DNA from 3 places in the Lentzea sp. NPDC054927 genome. Region 1 is predicted to be linked to each of the others. Evidence: riboswitches for the same ligand, from Rfam matches in the RefSeq annotation. Region 1 holds a riboswitch; each other region holds the start of a gene.
What was found. A riboswitch is a leader RNA that binds a small molecule or an ion and turns the genes downstream of it on or off. The one in region 1 is predicted to bind glycine.
Positions count from the first base shown of each region.

Region 2: linked by a shared signal. The riboswitch ahead of gcvT (glycine cleavage system aminomethyltransferase GcvT) and the one ahead of gcvP (aminomethyl-transferring glycine dehydrogenase) in region 1 are both predicted to bind glycine.
Region 3: linked by a shared signal. The riboswitch ahead of gcvH (glycine cleavage system protein GcvH) and the one ahead of gcvP (aminomethyl-transferring glycine dehydrogenase) in region 1 are both predicted to bind glycine.

Region 1 covers NZ_JBSGXZ010000008.1:277,339-284,085, forward strand. Annotated here, with positions in the region: gene gcvP (aminomethyl-transferring glycine dehydrogenase) at 1-2,098, opposite strand, end outside; glycine riboswitch at 2,149-2,268, opposite strand; glycine riboswitch at 2,273-2,370, opposite strand; gene ACWGE0_RS16065 (MerR family transcriptional regulator) at 2,451-3,017, opposite strand; gene ACWGE0_RS16070 (bifunctional nuclease family protein) at 3,317-3,790, opposite strand; gene ACWGE0_RS16075 (MerR family transcriptional regulator) at 3,916-4,503, opposite strand; gene garA (glycogen accumulation regulator GarA) at 4,507-4,965, opposite strand; gene gcvH (glycine cleavage system protein GcvH) at 5,079-5,462, opposite strand; gene ACWGE0_RS16090 (CDP-alcohol phosphatidyltransferase family protein) at 5,505-6,086, opposite strand; gene ACWGE0_RS16095 (hypothetical protein) at 6,194-6,409, opposite strand; gene ACWGE0_RS16100 (ANTAR domain-containing protein) at 6,663-6,747, shown strand, end outside.
Region 2 covers NZ_JBSGXZ010000078.1:1,203-7,949, forward strand. Annotated here, with positions in the region: gene glyA (serine hydroxymethyltransferase) at 1-297, opposite strand, end outside; gene gcvT (glycine cleavage system aminomethyltransferase GcvT) at 311-1,405, opposite strand; glycine riboswitch at 1,505-1,595, opposite strand; glycine riboswitch at 1,597-1,687, opposite strand; gene ACWGE0_RS44790 (DUF3817 domain-containing protein) at 1,733-2,035, opposite strand; gene ACWGE0_RS44795 (hypothetical protein) at 2,050-2,430, opposite strand; gene ACWGE0_RS44800 (helix-turn-helix transcriptional regulator) at 2,529-3,023, opposite strand; gene ACWGE0_RS44805 (hypothetical protein) at 3,188-3,367, opposite strand; gene ACWGE0_RS44810 (CaiB/BaiF CoA transferase family protein) at 3,705-4,829, opposite strand; gene ACWGE0_RS44815 (acyl-CoA dehydrogenase family protein) at 4,826-5,962, opposite strand; gene ACWGE0_RS44820 (N-acetyltransferase family protein) at 6,068-6,502, shown strand; gene ACWGE0_RS44825 (acetyl-CoA C-acetyltransferase) at 6,559-6,747, shown strand, end outside.
Region 3 covers NZ_JBSGXZ010000016.1:12,157-18,903, forward strand. Annotated here, with positions in the region: gene ACWGE0_RS22135 (TROVE domain-containing protein) at 318-1,907, shown strand; gene ACWGE0_RS22140 (winged helix-turn-helix transcriptional regulator) at 1,997-2,353, shown strand; gene ACWGE0_RS22145 (L-serine ammonia-lyase) at 2,369-3,733, opposite strand; gene gcvH (glycine cleavage system protein GcvH) at 3,762-4,145, opposite strand; glycine riboswitch at 4,208-4,300, opposite strand; gene ACWGE0_RS22155 (alpha-L-fucosidase) at 4,450-6,717, shown strand.

The DNA of each region.
Region 1 (6,747 bases):
ACTTGCCGTAGCGCGCCAGGCCGATCAACGCGTTGAGGTTCGCGCCGTCGACGTACACCTGGCCGCCCGCGTCGTGGACCAGGCCGCAGACCTCGCTGACGGTGTCCTCGTACACGCCGTGGGTAGACGGGTAGGTGATCATGATCGCGGCGAGGTCGTCGGCGTGCTCCGCGACGGTCTCGCGCAGGTGACCCATGTCGATGTTGCCCTTGTCGTCGCACTTCACGACGACGACGCGCATGCCCGCCATGACAGCGGAAGCGGCGTTGGTGCCGTGGGCGGACGACGGGATCAGGCAGACGTCGCGGTCGGCGTTGCCGTTCGCGCGGTGGTACGCGCGGATCGCCAGCAGACCGGCGAACTCGCCCTGCGAACCGGCGTTGGGCTGCAACGACACCGCGTCGTAGCCGGTGACCTCTGCCAGCCAGGCCTCGAGGTCGGAAACGATCCGCAGCAGCCCCTTGGCGTCCTCGACGGGCGCGAACGGGTGCAGCGTCGAGAACTCCGGCCAGGTGATGGACTCCATCTCCGCGGTGGCGTTCAGCTTCATCGTGCAGGAACCGAGCGGGATCATGCTGCGGTCGAGCGCGACGTCCTTGTCCGACAACGCACGCAGGTACCGCAGCAGCGCGGTCTCCGAGCGGTGCGCGTGGAACACCGGGTGGGTCAGGTAGTCGGACGTGCGGCGCAGGTCGGCCGGGATGCCGTCCGCGGTGTCGGCGTCGATCGCGTCCACATCGGACCCGGTGACACCGAAGGCTTCCCACACCGCGACGAGGTGCGCGCGCGTGGTCTTCTCGTCGCACGCGATCGCCACGACGTCGGCGTCGACCTGACGCAGGTTGATGCCGGCCTCACGCGCCTTGGCGACGACCGCGGCGGCCTCACCGGGAACGCGCACCTGGACGGTGTCGAAGAACTCGCCGTGCACGACGTCGAGACCGGCCTCGCACAGGCCCGTGGCGAGCACGGTGGCCAGGCGGTGCACGCGGGTCGCGATCGACCGCAGGCCCTCGGGACCGTGGTAGACCGCGTACATGGAGGCGATCACGGCCAGCAGCACCTGCGCGGTGCAGATGTTCGACGTGGCCTTCTCGCGGCGGATGTGCTGCTCACGCGTCTGCAACGCCAAGCGGTAGGCCAGCGACCCGTCGGAGTCGACGGAGACACCGACGAGACGGCCGGGCAGCTGGCGCTCCAGTCCGGACCGGACGGCCATGTACCCGGCGTGCGGGCCACCGAAGCCGATCGGCACGCCGAAGCGCTGCGTGGTGCCGACGACGACGTCCGCGCCGATCTCGCCCGGCGCGCGCAGCAGCGTCAGCGCCAGCAGGTCGGCGACGACGACGGCCTGCGCGCCCGCCGCGTGGATCTCCTCGATCAGCGCGGCCTGGTCGCGCACCACACCGGACGCACCGGGGTACGACAGCAGCACGCCGTAGAAGTCGCCGCCCAGGCCGAGGCCCTCGATGCCCTGCGACAGGTCCGCGACGACGATCTCGATGCCCAGCGGCTCGGCGCGCGTCTCGATGACGGCCAGCGTCTGCGGCAGCGTGTCGGCGTCGACGACGAACTTGTTCGACTTCGAGCGACCCGCGCGGCGCACCAGGGTCATGGCCTCGGCGGCGGCGGTCGACTCGTCCAGCATGGACGCGTTCGCGACCGGCAGGCCGGTCAGGTCGCCGACCATGGTCTGGAAGTTCAGCAGCGCCTCGAGCCGGCCCTGCGAGATCTCCGGCTGGTACGGCGTGTACGCGGTGTACCAGGCGGGCGACTCCAGCACGTTGCGCAGGATGACGCCCGGCGTGACGGTGTCGTAGTAGCCGAGGCCGATCATCTGCGTCATCGGGCGGTTCTGCGACGCGAGCTCACGCAGCTCGGCCAGCGCCTCGGTCTCGGTGGCCGGCGCCGGCAGGTCGAGCACGAGGTCGCGCTCGTGGATCGACGAAGGCACCGCGCGCTGCGCCAGCTCCTCCAGCGATCCGACGCCGATGACGTCGAGGATGCGCGCGAGTTCGGCGGGGCGCGGACCGACGTGGCGGTCGGCGAACGGGATGCCGTGCTCGAGAGCGGCGAGCGGAATGCGGTCCTGCGTCATCAAACGCCTCCGGGGGTGGCTGCGGGCACACGTGTCCTGTGCCCTCCCCGCTCTGTCCGTACCCGTGACGGGCGCCTGAGAGGTTCACCCCGTTGTGAGGCGGGGCTTTCACCGTCGGCGGGACCGCAGAAAAGTCTTCAGCACACTCTTCAGCGGTCCACTTTCCAGAGGCGTCTCGCTCACGCGGTCCTGGATGCCTGAGAGGTTCCCGGGGAGGGACTTGCTCCTTCGGCGCCGGGTTTCGAAACCCCGGTCTCTCCCGCCTGAGTTCAGCGACTACCCGTGAAGAATACCCGCAGGCAGCCCAGGTAGTCCCCAGGGACGCGACCTACGTCTCACCGATCAGCACCGATCAGCCGGTCGCGCGCTCCCGCCGGCGGCGCGTCAGCTCGTCCTCCGTCATGGGAGCGATCTCCATGCCGTCCGCACGTTCGGCCGGGAACTCGTGGATCGTCCCGGAGATCTCCCGCATCGCACCGCTCACCGCGATGCCGAACACGCCCTGACCGCCCTGCAGCAGATCGACGACCTCTTCCGGTGAGGTGCACTCGTAGACGGTCGTGCCGTCCGAGAAGAGGGTGATCTTCGCCAGGTCCTGCACGCCACGGCGGCGCAGGTGGTCCACGGCGACCCTGATGTTCTGCAACGAGACGCCGGTGTCCAGCAGTCTCTTCACCACCTTCAGGACCAGGATGTCCTTGAAGGAGTAGAGCCGTTGACTCCCGGAACCGTGGGCCATCCTTATCGTCGGAGCGACGAGTCCGGTCCTGGCCCAGTAGTCGAGCTGCCGGTACGTGATTCCCGCGATCTGACACGCCGCGGGACCCCGGTAGCCGACGAGCTCGTCCGGCAGCGAGGAGTCCGGGAACAGCTCACCCTGCTGCCCGGATTCGGCCCTCACGGGCGCTTCCTCGGCCACGCCTGCCTCCCCTCGCCAACGGCCACGAAAGTCGAGGCCGTCAAGCCACCACGTCAGCTCTCACGAACCGGGTGACGTCCACTCGAGTTCGACGGTAAGACCGGCCGGAGGGCAGGTCAACGCGACGCGCGGGGAGGATCGACCCTCAACCTGAGGTGGAGAGTCACAGCGTCACCCGATGTGGGACGTTCAGGTGACGTTTAGTGATCGTTTAGCGAGCAATGCCAGCGGAAAGTAGCCCAGCCGAGCGACACACCCGTGGGTTACGCCGGTTCCAAACGAGACGGACAGCGACACGCCTATGTGTCCGCGCCCCTGAAGTCCTCCGGAGACACCGAGTCGAGGAACTCGCGGAACTTCTCGACCTCGTCCTCCTGCTCGTCCGGGATGATGAGGCCGGCCTCCGCCAGCACGGACTCCTCCGCGTGGATCGGCACCCCCACGCGCAACGCCAGCGCCACCGAGTCCGAGGGGCGCGCGGACACCCGCACGTCGCCGTCGAACACGAGTTCCGCGAAGAACGTGCCCTCCTGCAGGTCGGTGATCCGCACCTGTTCGAGGTTGCGTCCCAGCGCCCCGATGACGTCCTTCAGCAGGTCGTGGGTGAGAGGCCGAGCCGGGCGGACGCCCTGTTGCTCGAGTGCGATGGCCGTGGCTTCGACGGACCCGATCCAGATCGGCAGGTACCGCTCGCCCTCGGTTTCGCGCAGCAGAAGGATCGGCTGGTTCTGGGGCAGCTCTACCCGGACGCCCACGACGCGCATCTCACTCATCGGGTCTCGCCTCCCTCTGACTCGTTGGGGAGTACCCGGTTTCGCCTCCGAGCATCCCCCGGCGTATGCGTTCGACGCTACCCGCCAAGCGGGCCGTGTGCTCAATTGTTGCGGGCAGAACGTGATCAAGATGATTGCCGCAGGCCCGCTCTCACCAACAACGTGTGCAACGAGGTGAACAGGTCAGCCAATTCCCGAACCGTCTCGGGATCTGAGAAGGACTTCAGCACAACCACCTCGTGATCCGCTGCCGCGCGGACCGCGCGCAGTTGCTCGCGCTCGACGCCGAGTCCGGTCATCGTCCGGATCGTGCGGAGCGTCGCGAGGTCGTCGACGGTGAAACGGCCACCGGGGCCGGTGCGCAGCAGGCCGTCGCGTTCCAGCTGGGACAGCTGTTCCGCGCTGATTCCGGCCTGGGCAAGCAGATCGATCCGCGACACCGAAATGGAGTCCGCGGGAGCGGTGTCGAGCTGTTCGCGGATCACCTTGAGCGGCAGGTATCTGTCACGTTGTGCGGACAGCACGAACCGCAGCCTCTCGACGTCCGCCACGGAGAACTGGCGGTAGCCGGAGGCCGTGCGTGCCGGGCGGACCAGCCCCTCCGCTTCCAGGAAGCGGATCTTGGAGATGGTGACGTCGGGGAACTCGGGACGAAGCTGTGAGAGCACCGCCCCGATGCTGAGCACCCCGCGTTGTGGCCGCCCGGCCGTCACGCGTCAGGCTCCCGCGGAGCCTGGGCCCGTCAGGAAGACGAGACGGAACTTGCCGATCTGGACCTCGTCACCGTTCGCGAGGACGGCCTGGTCGACCGGCTCGCGGTTGACGTAGGTGCCGTTGAGGCTGCCCACGTCGATGACGACGAACTCGCCGCTCTCCCGGCGGAACTCGGCGTGGCGGCGCGAGACCGTCACGTCGTCCAGGAAGATGTCGCTGTCGGGGTGGCGCCCCGCGCTCGTCGTGTCGCGGTCCAGCAAGAACCGGGAACCGGCGTTCGGGCCGCGCTTCACCACGAGCAGCGCGGAACCGGCGGGAAGTGCGTCTACACCGGCAACGGCCGGCTCCTGGGCGGGCGCCTCGGCGCCGCCCTCCATCTCCTGGAGGAAGTCCGCCCGGAAGACGGAGGTCCGCTCCGGGGACTGCTCCGGCGGAACGCCTGGGCCGTCGTTCGTGCTCACCTGAGCTCTCCTCCTGCTGCTGGATCCGTCACTTCCGGTAAAACCTATCGCGTTCGGGTCGCCACCCTCAGCGCGGCTCCCCTTCCGGCCGAAGAGGCGGCGAAAGATCGACGTCACTCCTTCTCCACCAAGGCCTTGTAGCCCTCCGCGTCCAGCAGGCCTTCCAGCGCGTCCGCGTCGTTCAGACGGATCTCCACCATCCAGCCCTCGCCGTACGGATCGGTGTTGACCGAGTCCGGCGTCTGCACCAACGCGTCGTTGATGGCGACGACCTCACCGTCGAGCGGCGAGTAGAGGTCGGACACGCTCTTGGTCGACTCGACCTCGCCGAACGTGTCGCCGGCCGCGACCGTGTGACCGACCTCGGGCAGCTGGACGAAGACGACGTCACCGAGCTGTTCCTGGGCGTAGTCGGTGATGCCGACCCGCACGGTGTTCTCGCCCGTGCTGGCGACCCACTCGTGTTCCTCGGTGTAGCGAAGCTCCTCGGGAATCAACTGACTGCGCTCCTCGTGCTGAACCTGTATGGGGTGATCTTTTCACGCGGCCCTGTCGGGAGTGACCCGCAGGGCCAGGAAGAACTGGTAGACGTACTGAAGCGCCGACCACAGGTAGAGCGCTCCGCCCCAGACGGTGAACGCGTAGGCGATCGGCTGGGCGACCTGCGCCCACGCCGAATCGCCCTGCGCGAGCAGCAGCAGGGGGAAGGCGTACAGCAGGTTGAAGGTCGCGGCCTTGCCCAGGTACGTGACCTCGAACGGGCCCCAGCCCCGTTGCCGCAGCACCAGCAGGCAGATGCCGACGACGACCTCTCGCCCGACCAGGACGAGGGCGATCCAGAGCGGCACGATGTCCCTGATCACGAACGCCAGCAGCGTGCAGAACACGTAGAGGCGGTCGGCTGCGGGATCGAGCAGCGCGCCCAGGTTGCTCATCTGGTTGAGCCAGCGGGCGAGCTTGCCGTCGAGCCAGTCGGAGAATCCCGCGAACACGAGAATGAGCAGCGCCCAGCCGTCTTCGCGGGGTCCGAGCAACAGGTACAGGAAGAGCGGAACACCGGCCAGCCGCAACACGCTGAGCAGGTTCGGAATCGTCAGCAGGCGATCAGCCGGATCACGCACACCCGCACTCTAAACGAGTGACTGCGCAGGGGCTGCCGGATGGCGTCACGGCACGCGGTGCGACTGGTTGCGGGTGGTGCGGGCGTTCGTTTCTTTGCGGGTCGGGCTCAGGCTGTCTTGAAGAGCGTCCAGCCCCGGCGCTGCATCTCGGCACCGGTGATGGCGTGCGGACGGCCCCGGTCGTCGCGCCCCACCCAGCGAGCGCGGAAACCCTCGAGCACGTAGGCGTGACCCCGGCTCCACACCACGCTGCACGGCGTGGTGGGCAGCCCGGTCTGCATCTCTGCGGCCTGCTGCGGCTGGGTCTCCATGGCGGTTCTCATTTCAGTCCCTCCGTGACATCAGGGATGTCGCGCACCGGGGCTCCGGCGTTATCCCTGGAAACGAATTCTGTCGGACTGTGGTTCAGAACACGTGTCCTGTTTGGGTCCTTAGCGTTAACTGGATCAATCGGCGCGCCGAGCTGTTCGGACCCGAAGCTCGACAGATGGCGGGTTGCTTGCCTACGCAACCGTTCGTCGTACACCGATGACCGCACGGCGTCCGCCCGCTATCGGCAGGGCCTAATCTCACAGCGTGGAGCAGGTGAAATTCGGTGCGGAGCTCATCTCGCGGTTGATGGACCACCTCAGCTCGCAGCTCAAGGGCTGCGTGGGCGTGG
Region 2 (6,747 bases), on a different contig from region 1:
GCCCGAGTGCGGCTGGACGTTGGCGAAACCGGCGCCGAAGAGCGACTTGATGCGCTCGATGGCCAGGCGCTCGACGACGTCCACGTGCTCGCAGCCGCCGTAGTAGCGGCGGCCGGGGTAGCCCTCGGCGTACTTGTTGGTCAGCACCGAGCCCTGTGCCTGGAGCACCGAGACGGGGGTGAAGTTCTCCGAGGCGATCATCTCGAGGGTGCCCTGCTGGCGCGCCAGCTCGGCGGCAACGGCCTCGGCGACCTCGGGGTCGTACTCCGCGAGGGAGGCGTTGAACTGGTCGGACATCTGGAAGATCTCCCTACTTGGCGCGCTTGTAGAACGGAAGTGCGACGACCTCGACCGGCTGCTTCTTGCCGCGGACGTCGACCAGCAGTGGGGTGCCGGGCTCGGCACTCGCCCTGGACACGTAGGCCATGGCGACCGAGTAGCCCAGCGTCGGGGACAGGGCGCCCGAGGTGACCTCGCCGACGACCTCGTCGCCGTTCAGCACCGCGTAGCCGTGGCGCGGGGCGCGGCGCTCGGGGGTCTTCAGTCCTACCAGGACCGAGTCCACTTCGGACTCCGCCACCTTCGTCAGCGCGTCGCGACCCACGAAGTCGCCCGGCTTCTCGAGCTTCACCACACGGCCCAGACCAGCGTGGTACGGCGTGAGGGAGGTCGTGAGTTCGTTGCCGTACAACGGCATTCCGGCCTCGAGACGCAACGTGTCGCGGCAGCCGAGTCCGCACGGCTTGAGCTCGTGCGCCTCACCCGCGGACAGCAGCGCGGCCCACACGGCGGGCGCGTCGGCCGGAGCCACGAAGAGCTCGAAGCCTTCCTCGCCCGTGTAACCGGTGCGCGCGAGCAGCGCGTCGACGCCGGCCACGGTGGACGGGTACGAGGCGTAGTACTTGACCGTGGACAGGTCGGTGTCGGTCAGCCCGGACAGGATCTCGACCGACTTCGGGCCCTGGATCGCGATCAACGCGTAGTCGGTCGACTTGTCCGCGACCTCGACGTCGAAACCGGCGGCGCGCTCGACGAGGGCCTCGGCGACGACGAGGGCGTTGGAGGCGTTCGCGACGACCATGAACTCCTGGTCGCCCAAGCGGTACACGATCAGGTCGTCGATCACGCCGCCGTCGGCCTGGGTGATCATCGTGTAGCGGGCCTTGCCGACGGCCAGCGCGGAGATGTGGCCGACCAGCGCGTAGTCGAGCGCCTCGCCCGCCTGCGGTCCGGTCAGGACGATCTCACCCATGTGCGTGAGGTCGAACAGGCCCGCGGTGGTGCGCACGGCGTGGTGCTCGGCGAGCTCGCTGGAGTAGCGCAGCGGCATCCGCCAGCCCGCGAAGTCGGTGAACATCGCGCCGAGCTGCTCGTGCTCGGCGTTCAGAGGCGTGAGGCGGGACATCAGAACGCTCCTCCAGGGTGCGCCGAAGAGCCGGACGCGGCCGGCTGAGGCATCAGAAGAATGACACGGTCCATCGGAGACTCCTCACTAGAGCGAGCCTCCCCCTCTGTCATGAGCCTGAGAGCTTCGCCGCGCGGAGCGCGACTTGCACCGTGGGCGAGGCTGCCGAGCAGCCTGCTTTCCAGAGTTGCCTTCGTCGTGCGGTACCTGTACCTGAGAGATTCCGGGGAGGAGTTGCTCCTTCGGCGTCCCCGCTGAAGGGGACTCTCCCGCGCGACATCGACGGCCGTGTTCAGTTGTCAGCCCCAGACGCTAGCAGGCCAAACGTCACAGCGGCACGCCCTGCGCAGTCTTCTCGACCACCTTGCGCTCCGCCCAGAACGACAGGAACGGGATGGTGCCGGCGAGCAGCACGAGCGCGGTGCCCTTGATCGACCAGCGCAGCTTCAGCGCGAGGTCGACGGAAATCACCAGGTAGATGGCGTAGAGGAAGCCGTGGATCGGGCCGACGACCTTCATCGCCCCGCCCATGTCCGCGGCGTACTTGAGCACCATGGCCACGACCAGGAGCAGCAGGAAGACTCCGACCACGTAAGCCATGACCCTGAACCGGGTCAACGCACCCTTCATCTGCCCGCCTTCGCTCAACGACCGTCCCGCGCGTTGAGGTTCGCGAGCATGCGGTTGTAGGCCGCGAGCTCCGCGTCTTCTTCGTCGTCGAAGTACTCGACAGGCGCGGGTTTGACGGCGTCAACGGTAGCCACTGGCCCAGGAGCGGGCGCAACCGGCTCGGGTGCGAGATCCGCGTCACGGTTCTGGCGCGCCAAACGGCGGAAACGCCACACCATGAAGGCCGGGAAGAGGCCGAAGAGCGGCCACTGGAGCACGTAGCCGAGGTTCTGGAACGTGCCGCTGGCGGACTCGAAGCGCTGCCACTGCCACCACGCGAGCCCGCAACAGGCGATCAGTGCGACCAGGCAGCCGAGCCCGATCAACACTCGTTGGGGAGTAAGGAGGCCGCGCACGGCCTCCACACTACTTGGGTGAGGCCTCCGCAGAGGAGGCCGCCCGTGAGGGACGCAGTGTGGATACAGGGCTGCCGCCTCCGACAGCCCGTTCCCACCTATGCCACGCCGTCCCGGCGCTGCCTCTGCAGACGAGCAACACACCAGGCTGCGGCAGAACCGCGGCGAAGGTGCTGGAGAACCGTCATCGGTCCCAGGCGCCGCCCGAGGTCGGCAGGAGACAGGCCAGCCGCGCGGTAGTCGAGCGCGCGCTGGTCCAACGGGCTGATGCCCGCGTCCCACCACTGCTCGGCCTCGGCGACGTCGCCAACCAGCTGCCAGTAGCTCGCCGCGGCGGCGAGCAGTGCCTCGGGTGCCTCCGGCGCCCGCTTGCGCATCGCGGCCACGTAGGCCGGATCCGCCGAGTCGACCTTGACCAAGCCACGCGACGACCCGCCCCTGCTTCCCCGCTGGGCGGGGATGCCAGGCGCCGAGGGGGGAGCCTCAGCGAGCCATGCGTTCTTGATCCGGTTCACCTCCTGCATCTCTGCGTCATCAGACCGTTCAGCCGCCCACTGCTGCAACAGCTCGTGGACCCCGGAGTCCTCGACCATATGTGCCTCCTCGTCGGTCGGGGATCGGCCATTGCAGCGGAAGGTATTCGGTAGGTCTGACAATCGCCAGACCCTGAATCCCCAGAACACCCGTTACCAGTGCGTGATTGGCCTCATTCCACCCATCCGGCTCAACGCGAACGGCCGAAGATCACCCAGGGTCACTAGCTGATCGGCGTTGCCGTCCCGAAGAGGCTCCTGATGAAGGTGATGATCGACTCCGCGCCCTGACGCAGCCAGCCGAGAACCTGCTGCACCGCCGAAGCGGACTGCTCGGGCTGGGTGATCAGGAGGAACAGCACCAGCGCGACGCCCGCCAGCACTAGCACCTTCTTGAGGTTCACAGGTACCTCTCCGTCCATCTCGCTCACCGGTCAGGCGGCGGACCGCCCGTGTCACCCGTCATGGTCCCTCATTCACCCTTGCGATGAACAACGACCACGCCCAACTGCTCCTAGGATCCACCAGCGGCGCACGCCTGCACGACGGCCAATGTCACCCGAATGGCGGCTAAAGAGGGGCCTCAACTGCGCCGATGTCCTGGGCACGAGGTGAACACGGACTCCCTCGCATCCCACAGCTTGGACCAGACACTGTTGCACCGGGCCTCACCCGGATGCCGAACCGCCGACATCACGCTCTGTCACGCCGTCGTGTCTCCATTAATACGCACGCGAGCATTCATCCAATTACTCCTGCCCGCCGCAGTTCCATAATTTGGGCCTCCGCCACACCCATGTCGGCAAGCACTTCCCCGGTGTTCACCCCGGCCGTTACCGGGGGCGCAGGAACCGCCGTCGGGGTGCGGTCGAACCGAGGCGCCGGCGCCGGGTGCAACGACCCCGAGACATCCACGAACGAGGCACGCGCCGCGTTGTACGGATGCCGCGCCGCCTCGGCAGGGGTCAGGACCGGTGCCAGGCACGCGTCCGTGTCCCGCGCGAGGTCCGCCCACTCGTCCCGCGTCCGGGTCTTCACCGCCGCCGCGATGCGTTCGCGCAGCTCAGGCCAGTTCGCCGGGTCGTTGCGCGACGGTGCGTCCTCCAGACCCAGCACGGCCACCAGGTCGGCGTAGAACTTCTCCTCCAGCGCGCCCAGCGCCACGTACCGCCCGTCCGCGGCCTCGTAGACGTCGTAGAACGGCACTCCACCGTCGAGCATGTTCTCGCCGCGCCCGCCCTGCCACATGCCCGCGGACTTCATCCCGTGCAGGAACGTCGTGAGCAACGCCGCCCCGTCGACCATGGCCGCGTCGACCACCTGGCCACGCCCCGAGCGCTCGCGTTCGTACAGCGCGGCGAGCACGCCGAGGGCCAGCAGCAGGCCTCCCCCGCCGAAGTCGCCGAGGAAGTTCACCGGAAAGACGGGCGGCCCACCGGCACGTCCGACGGGGTCGAGCGCACCCGCCACGGCGATGTAGTTGATGTCGTGGCCGGCGCGCTGAGCCAGCGGCCCGTCCTGCCCCCACCCGGTCATGCGTCCATATATAAGGCGCGGGTTGCGGGCCAGACACTGCGCCGGACCGATGCCCAGCCGCTCGGTCACGCCCGGCCTGAAGCCCTCGATGAGCACGTCCGAGCGTTCGACCAGCCGCAACACCAGCTCGGCACCCTCCGGCCTGCGGGTGTCGATTGCGATCGAGCGCCGGTTGCGGGTCAGGAAGTCACCGGGGACCGTCGGGTGGCTGCCGGGCTTGTGCACCTGGATGACCTCCGCGCCGAGGTCCGCGAGCACCATGCAGCCGAACGGCGCGGGAGCGAGCCCTGCCAGTTCGACCACGCGAAGTCCTGCGAGAGGCCCGCTCACAGGGACCTCGCGATGATTTCCTTCATGATCTCGTTCGTGCCGCCGAAGATCCGCTGCACGCGGGCGTCGGACCAGGCACGTGCGATCGGGTACTCGTTCATGTAGCCGTAGCCGCCGAAGAGCTGCACGCACTCGTCGACGACCTTGCCCAGCCGGTCACTGGCCCACCACTTGGCCATCGCGGCGGTCGGGATGTCGAGCTCGCCCTTCAAGTGCTTCTCGATGCACTCGTCGATGAACGCCCTGGTCACGGCTGCCTCGGTGGCGCACTCGGCGAGCTTGAACCGGGTGTTCTGGAACTTCATCAGCTCCTTGCCGAACGCCGTGCGCTCCTTCACGTACTTCAGCGTCACGCCGACGGCCGCCTCGATGCCCGCGATCGAGCAGACGCCGATGATCAGGCGTTCCTGCGGCAGCTGGTGCATGAGCTGGACGAACCCGAGGCCCTCCTGGTCGCCCAGCAGGTTCGCGGCGGGCACCCGGACGTCGTCGAAGAACAGCTCCGCGGTGTCCTGCCCCTTCATGCCGACCTTGTCGAGCACGCGGCCGCGCCGGATGTCGTTCTCCACGACGATCAGCGAGATGCCCTGCGCGCCCTGGGCGGGGTCGGTCTTGGCGACCACGATCACCAGGTCGGCGTGCGCGCCGTTCGTGATGAACGTCTTCGAGCCGTTGATGACGTACTCGTCGCCGTCCCTGATCGCCTTCGTGCGGATGCCCTGGAGGTCGGAGCCCGCGCCGGGTTCGGTCATCGCGATCGCGCCGACGTACTCGCCGGACGCGAGCTTGGGCAGCCAGCGCTGCTTCTGGTCCTCGGAGCCGTACGAGTTGAGGTAGTGGGCGACGATGCCGCTGTGCACGCTGTTGCCCCACGAACTGTCGCCCGCGCGTGCCTGCTCCTCCAACAACACGGCCTCGTGTGCGAACGTGCCGCCGCCGCCCCCGTACTCCTCCGGAATGCTCAGGCACAGCAGCCCGACGTCACCGGCCTTGCGCCACAGGTCGCGGTCGACCTGCTTCTGCTCGGCGAAGCGCTCCTGGTGCGGCGTGACCTCCTTCTCCATGAACGTGCGGGCGAGCTGGCGCAACTGGTCCAGGTCGCTGTCCATCCACCGCGATCGACGCTCTGCCATGCGTTCACGAAACCACCGGGCGGTGATCCACGCCATGACCGGCGCGCCAGGGCGTCACCCGAAAAACTGAGCGAAATTCCCACCCCGTCGGCCAGACTGCTCCGCATGCAGATCCACCAGGTCACGCCGGACGAGTGGCGGCTGTGGCGGGACATCCGGCTGGAAGCGCTGGCCAGCGACCCGGACGACTTCGGCTCGACGCTCGCCCGCGAAGAGGAGTACACCGAGGCGGACTGGCGGGCCAAGCTCGTGGAGGGCGTGCGGCTGGTGGCTCTCGACGACGGGCCGGTCGGGCTGGTGGCGGGCGCGCCGGAGCCGCAGGGCCTCTACCTCTTCTCGATGTGGGTGAGCTCGTCGCACCGCGGCCGCGGGCTCGGCGAAGCGCTGGTCCGCGCGCTGCTGGCGTGGGCGGCGGCAGAGGGCTGGAAGCTCGTCCGGCTGCGCGTGTACGACGACAACCTGCCGGCGCGGCGGCTCTACGAGCGGCTTGGGTTCGTGGACGCGTTCGAGCCGGAGCACATGGAGTTCGTGGTGAGCTAATCGGTCACCCTTCACGGTCATGGCCAGCTCGAGACAGCGGGCCTAGCGTGGGTGCCATGAGCGAAGCCTTGATCTTCGACGCGGTGCGCACGCCGCGCGGCAAGGGGAAGCGCGGGTCGCTGCACAGCGTCAAGCCCGTCGCTCTCGCCGCCGGGGTGCTGCGCGCGCTGTCCGAACGCAACTCCCTCGACACCTCCGCGGTGGACGACGTCGTGTTCGGCGTCGTGTCGCCGCTCGGCGAGCAG
Region 3 (6,747 bases), on a different contig from region 1:
CGGCCGGAATTAAATCGCTGGCCCGGCGTGGTTACATAGATATCGCACCCGGTGCGAAGCCAACGGTTACTTCGTCTTCAAAACGCAAACAACCCGTTGGCGCGTTTGATCTCGGGAGCGCACAACTTCACACGTGTCCGGTGCGAAGCAGAGGGTTACTTCCACTGTTAATGGGCGGGTCGCAGGTTCGAATCCTGCCAGCCTCACGGCTGTAGCTCAGTTCGGCAGAGCAGCTAATGTACCTTCCGCGACCTTGATCTCGGACACGTGTGATGTTTGTGGGCTCCCTTTCTTTTGTCTTGAGGGGGGAAGAGCCGATGGCGAAGTTCAACATTTTCCGTGCACGTCCGGCGGGCACCAGCCCGGTCGCCACGGCGCCGGCACCGTCCGGTCGCACCTACGAAGGCGGCGACGGCTACGCGCGCGACACGAAGTCCGAGCTGTTCCTGCTCGCCGTGTCGAACATGGGCGGCGAGGCCACCTTCTACGAGTCCGGCGGTCAGCGCGACAACCGGTTCGCCGAGCTCGTCCACACCGCCGCGCTCGCGGATCCCGAGTGGACCGCGCGCCTGCTGAAGTGGCTGCGCAGCGAGGCGAACATGCGCACGGCGTCGCTCGTCGGCGCGGCCGAGTTCGTGTTCGCACGGCTCGTGGCCTCCTCCGACGCGGGCGTCACCAACCGTGCCGTCATCGACTCCGTGCTGCAGCGCGCCGACGAGCCGGGCGAGCTCCTCGCCTACTGGACCGGCACGAACGGCCGGCGCGTGCCGAAGCCGATCAAGCGTGGCATCGCCGACGCCGTGAAGCGCCTGTACGACGAGCGCGCGGTCCTCAAGTGGGACAGCGACGCCCGTGGCTTCCGGATGGCCGACGTGCTGAACCTCGCGCACCCCTCTCCCGCAGCCGACTGGCAGGGCTCGCTCTTCCAGTACGTGCTGGACCGGCGCCGCGACAGCGATGTGGCGGTACCGGACGCGCTGCGCGTGACCGCGGCACGCCGTGAGCTGATGGCGTGGCCGGTCGAGCAGCGCCGGGCGCTCTTCGGACGTCCCGACGCGGCCGACGTGCTGCGCCGGGCAGGCATGACGTGGGAGTCGGTGGCCGGCTGGCTGCAGGGCCCGCTGACGAAGGAGGTGTGGGAGGCGCTCGCGCCGTCGATGGGGTACATGGCGCTCATCCGCAACCTCAGGAACTTCGACGAGGCGGGCATGTCCGACGAGGTCGCGGCAGCCGTCGCGACCCGGCTGGCCGACCCCGGCCAGGTCGCTCGCTCGCGGCAGTTCCCGTTCCGGTTCCTGTCGGCGTACGAGGCGGCACCGAGCCTGCGCTGGGGCCACGCACTGGACCAGGCGCTGCAGGCGTCGCTGAGCAACCTGCCCGCACTGCCGGGCCGGTCGCTGATCCTCGTCGACACCTCGGCGTCGATGACGCACGGCACGATCTCGGCGAAGTCGAAGGTCACCCCGGCCAAGGCCGCGGCGGTGTTCGGCGTCGCACTGGGCGCCAAGGGCGAGCAGGTCGACGTGATCGGCTTCGCGGACGGCACGTTCCGGCACGACATCGCGCGCGGGGCGTCGGTGATCCGCACGGTCGACCGGTTCCTGAAGCGCATCGGCGAGGTCGGGCACGGCACCGACATCCCGGGGTCGCTGAAGCGGACCTACCGGGGCCACGACCGCGTGTTCATCATCTCGGACATGCAGACGATCAGCGGGCACCACGGCCAGGACGTCTCGAGCCTCGTGCCGGCGCACGTGCCGCTCTACGGGTTCAACCTGGGCGGATACCAGAAGGCGGCGTACGCGACCGGCAAGGCTCATCGGCACGAATTCGGTGGCCTGACGGACGCGACCTTTCGGATGGTGCCCCTGCTCGAGGCAGGCCGGAACGCCGACTGGCCGTTCTAGGAGGTGAGGGCCCGCACACAGCGTGTGCGGGCCCCTTCACCATTGCCACTTACTTTTCGTAAGCGTTTTCACCAGGTATCCTTGCCGCCATGAAGTACAACGTGTTCGCGAAGGCGTGCCCGTCACGTCCCACGCTGGAGCACGTCACCGGCCGGTGGGGCAGCCTCACGATGAGCGCGCTCCTCGACGGCCCGCTGCGCTTCAACGAGCTGCGCCGGCGGGTCGACGGGGTCAGCGAGAAGATGCTCTCGCAGACGCTGCACGCGCTGGAGCGGGACGGGCTCGTGCACCGCGACGCGCAGCCCACGAACCCGCCGCGCGTCGACTACACCCTCACGCCGCTCGGCCGCGAGACCGCCGAGCGCCTGCTCGCGCTGATCCAGATGCTGGAGGCGCGCATGCCGGAGGTGCTGGCGGCTCAGCAGGCGTACGACGCCCGCCGCTAGGTTTCCTCGCGGAGATCAGCACTCGATGACGTTCACCGCGAGTCCGCCGCGTGCGGTCTCCTTGTACTTCACCGACATGTCCTTGCCCGTGTCGCGCATGGTCTTGATGACCTTGTCGAGCGAGACGAAGTGCGAACCGTCGCCGCGCAACGCCATGCGCACGGCGGTGATCGCCTTGATCGACGCGACGGCGTTGCGTTCGATGCACGGGATCTGCACCAGGCCGCCGATCGGGTCGCACGTCAGGCCGAGGTTGTGCTCCATGGCGATCTCGGCGGCGTTCTCGACCTGCTCAGGAGTGCCGCCGAGGACCTCGGCGAGTCCGCCGGCCGCCATCGAGCAGGCCGAGCCGACCTCGCCCTGACAGCCGACCTCGGCGCCGGAGATCGAGGCGTTCTCCTTGAACAGCACGCCGATCGCGCCCGCCGTGAGCAGGAACCGGACCACGCCGTCGTCGGAAGCTCCCGGCACGAACTTCGTGTAGTAGTGCAGCACCGCGGGCACGATGCCGGCCGCACCGTTGGTCGGTGCGGTGACGACACGGCCGCCCGCCGCGTTCTCCTCGTTGACCGCCAACGCGAAGAGCGTGACCCAGTCCATGACGCGCAGCGGGTCGGTGACGAAGTGCTCGCGCTCCAACGTTTTGCGCATGTCGGCGGCGCGGCGGCGGACCTTCAGGCCGCCGGGCAGGACGCCGTGCTCGTTGCAGCCGCGTTCCACGCACTCCTGCATGACGTGCCAGATGTGCAGAAGTCCTTGGCGCACCTCGTCTTCAGTCCGCCACGACAGCTCGTTGGCCATCATGATCTCGCTGATCGACAGGCCGGTCTCGCGGCACCGCGCGAGCAGTTCGTCGCCGGTCAGGAACGGGTGCGCCAACGGCGTCGAGTCCGGTTTGATCCGGTCGGTGCCCGAGGCGTTCTCGTCGACGACGAAGCCGCCACCGATCGAGTAGTAGACGGCGCGCTCGACCGACTTGTCGCCGCTGAACGCCTCGAAGCTCATTCCGTTGGGGTGCAACGGAAGTGACTTGCGGCGGTGCATGACGAGGTCGCGGTCGTGCACGAAACCGATCTCGTGCGCGCCACCGAGCCGGAGCCGGCCGCTCGCGATGATCTCCTCGACCCGGCCGGCCGCGATCGTCGGGTCGACTTCTTCCGGATGGTTGCCTTCGAGGCCCAGGAACACGGCTTTCGGACTGCCGTGGCCGTGGCCGGTCGCACCGAGCGAGCCGAACAGCTCGACGCGCACCCGGTCCACTTCGGACACTCGGTCGCCGAGCTTCTCGACGAACATGGCCGCCGCGCGCATCGGGCCGACCGTGTGGGAGCTGGACGGTCCGATGCCGACGGAGAAAAGGTCGAAAACGCTGATCGCCACTGATCAGTCCTTCGTGGTGGTGGGGCGGTCAGTCAGATTTGGTGAGTTCGGCGTACTTGGCCGCCGTGAGGAGGTTCTCCGCCGACTCGACGCGAACCCGGAACAGCCAGCCGGCGCCGTACGGGTCGGTGTTGACGATCGCCGGGTCGTCGACGACAGCGCTGTTGACCTCGATCACCTCACCAGTGACGGGCGAGAACAGGTCGCTGACGGACTTGGTGGACTCCAGCTCGCCGCAGACCGCGTTGGTGACGACCTTGGCACCGACCTCTGGCAGCTGGACGAAGACGATGTCGCCGAGCGCGTCGGCGGCGTATTCGGTGATTCCGCAGGTCAGGGGGTCCTGGGTGCCCGGCGTCCAGTCGACCCACTCGTGCTCGACGGTGTAGAGCAGGTTCTCGGGGAACTCCACGGCGACTCCTCTGGCTGTGACGGGTCAGGAAACATGCGTCCCCCTCCGCCGTGCAGAGTTGCCTACCCCGAGCGGTCTTGCTGCCTGAGAGTGTGCGGGAGCTTGCCCCTTCGGCGCCCCGACCTGATCGTCGAGGTCTCTCCCACTCGGGTTTCGGCGCCCAGTGATCAACACTTCGCGCCACGGCCGGTCTTCAGTTCTCGACCGCGAACGCTATGTGCGGCCCCCGCCAAGTGTCAACGCGAGATGGTTGACATTGGGGAGAGCGCTGCCAGGGTGAGGTCAGGCAGACATCGGAGGTCTCATGCGGAAGCCGTTCATCGTCGCCTTGCTCGCCTCACTGGTGCTCACCCCTGTTCCCGCTGCCACCGCGGCAGAGGCACCAGCTCCTGTCACAGTCCCCATCGGCCACCTCTTCGACAACGACGGCATCGACACCGCGTCGGACCGGACCGGCAGCTTCGACGGTTCCGGCTACGCGTTCCCGGCGGAGGCGCTGCCGTCCGGGCAGGTCACGGCCGATGGCGTGCCGTACCTCTTCCCGGGAAATTCACAGGCCAAGAACAACGCGGTGGCTCTCGGACAGCGGATCGAGCTCCCGCGCGGCCGCTATCTGACCGCGCACTTCCTCGTGGCGTCCTCGTACAGAGCGGCCGGAGGGACCGCGACCGTGCACTACGCGGACGGATCTTCAACAACCGGTTCGATCACCGGACCTGACTGGTACTCGGGCAGTGGTCCGATCTCCGCGCCGTTCCGGTACTCCCCCGGCGGCACCGACCAGCACCCCGTGTCGATCGGGACCGCCCAGCTCTGGGCAGATCCCCAGAAGGAGGCCGTCGGCATCACGCTGCCGGTGACGAACCCGGCCGTCGAGGGCAAGTCCTCGCTGCACGTGTTCGCGCTGTCTCTGCAACCGGCGGGCAAGGGCGCGGTGCTCGCCGTCCGGTCCGCCCGCAGCACGCCCAAGCTGCCGCGGCTGGGTGGCCAGACGATCGAGGCCACCGTCGTGAACCTCGGTGACCAGTGGGTTTCCAACGTCTCGGTGCGCGCGGAAGGGCTCGGCGTGGTGACGTTGCAGCCAGCTGTCGTGCGCCGGCTCGCGCCCGGCGAAGAGGCACGGGTGCGGATCGGGATCCACGCCTACCGGACCGGCATGTTCGACGGGAAGGTCATCGCGACGTCCGGACGCGTTTCGGCATCCCAGAACGCCAAGTTCTCGTTGGGTGTGGCGGACTACCAGGCGACCGACGCGTCGTTGGGCACGCACGAGTCGCCGTACTGGTTCGACGACGCCAAGTTCGGCATCTTCATCCACTGGGGCCTCTACTCGGTGCCCGCGTGGTCGCCGCCGGGCGAGCAGTACGCGGAGTGGTACTGGCAGTGGATGCAGGACCCGAACAACGCCGTGAACCCGTACCACGCGGCGACGTTCGGGAAGAACTTCTCGTACGACCAGTTCATCCCGCAGTTCACCGCCTCGAAGTTCGACCCGAAGGACTGGGTGAAGCTCTTCGAGGAGGCCGGCGCCAAGTACTACGTGCTGACCTCGAAGCACCACGAGGGTTTCGCGCTGTGGGACTCGAAGGTGTCCGGTCGCGACTCCGTTGACCTGGGACCGAAGCGCGACCTGGTCAAGGAGCTCTTCGACGCGTCGCGGAAGTACACGCCGGGGCTCAAGAACGGGCTCTACTTCTCGATGCCGGAGTGGTTCAACCCCGACAACCCGTGGTCGGGTCACGGGCCGCGCAATCCTTGGAGCGGCGCCGCCGAGCCGTACACCGGCTACCAGGCCGGACGGGACTTCGTGCGCGACTACCAGGCGCCGCAGATGACCGAGCTGGTCGACGGGTACGACCCGGACGTCATCTGGTGCGACATCGGCGGCGCGAACGACTCGCGGCGGGTACTGGCCGACTACTTCAACAAGGCCAAGAACCGGGCCAAGCCCAAGGACGTGACGGTCGACGACAGGTGCGGCATCCCGACCCACGACTACACGACGCCCGAGTACGCGACGTACCCGAACACCGTGGTGAAGAAGTGGGAGGCCTCGCGCGGCCTCGACCCGCGTTCGTACGGGTGGAACCGGGCGACGCCGGACTCGATGTACATGACCGCGGACGAGGTGATCGACACGCTGGTCGACACGACGTCCAAGAACGGCAACTTCCTGCTGGACATCGGCCCGCGAGCGGACGGCTCGATCCCGGAGATCATGCAGCAGCGCCTGCGCGAGACCGGGTCGTGGCTGAAGACCAACGGCGAGTCGATCTACGGCACGACGTACTGGTCGCGGATGGCCCAGCTGGGTTCGCTGCGGTTCACGGTGAAGCCGAACGAGGCGTTCTACATCACCTCGTTGGCCCAGCCGGGGTCACAGCTCGTGGTCGACGCCCCGGTGCCGCTCAAGGACGGAGACAAGATCACGTTGCTGGGTCATGACAGGCCCCTGAAATGGACCCGATCGAGTGGAAAACTGGTGGTCGACGTGCCTCAGGGCGTCGGCCAGCACGCATGGGTGTTCAAGGTGGCTTTGTCCTTACAGAACAACCAGACAGTGACCGGATAGTGCGATCCGCACGGTGACATGACCTTCGGA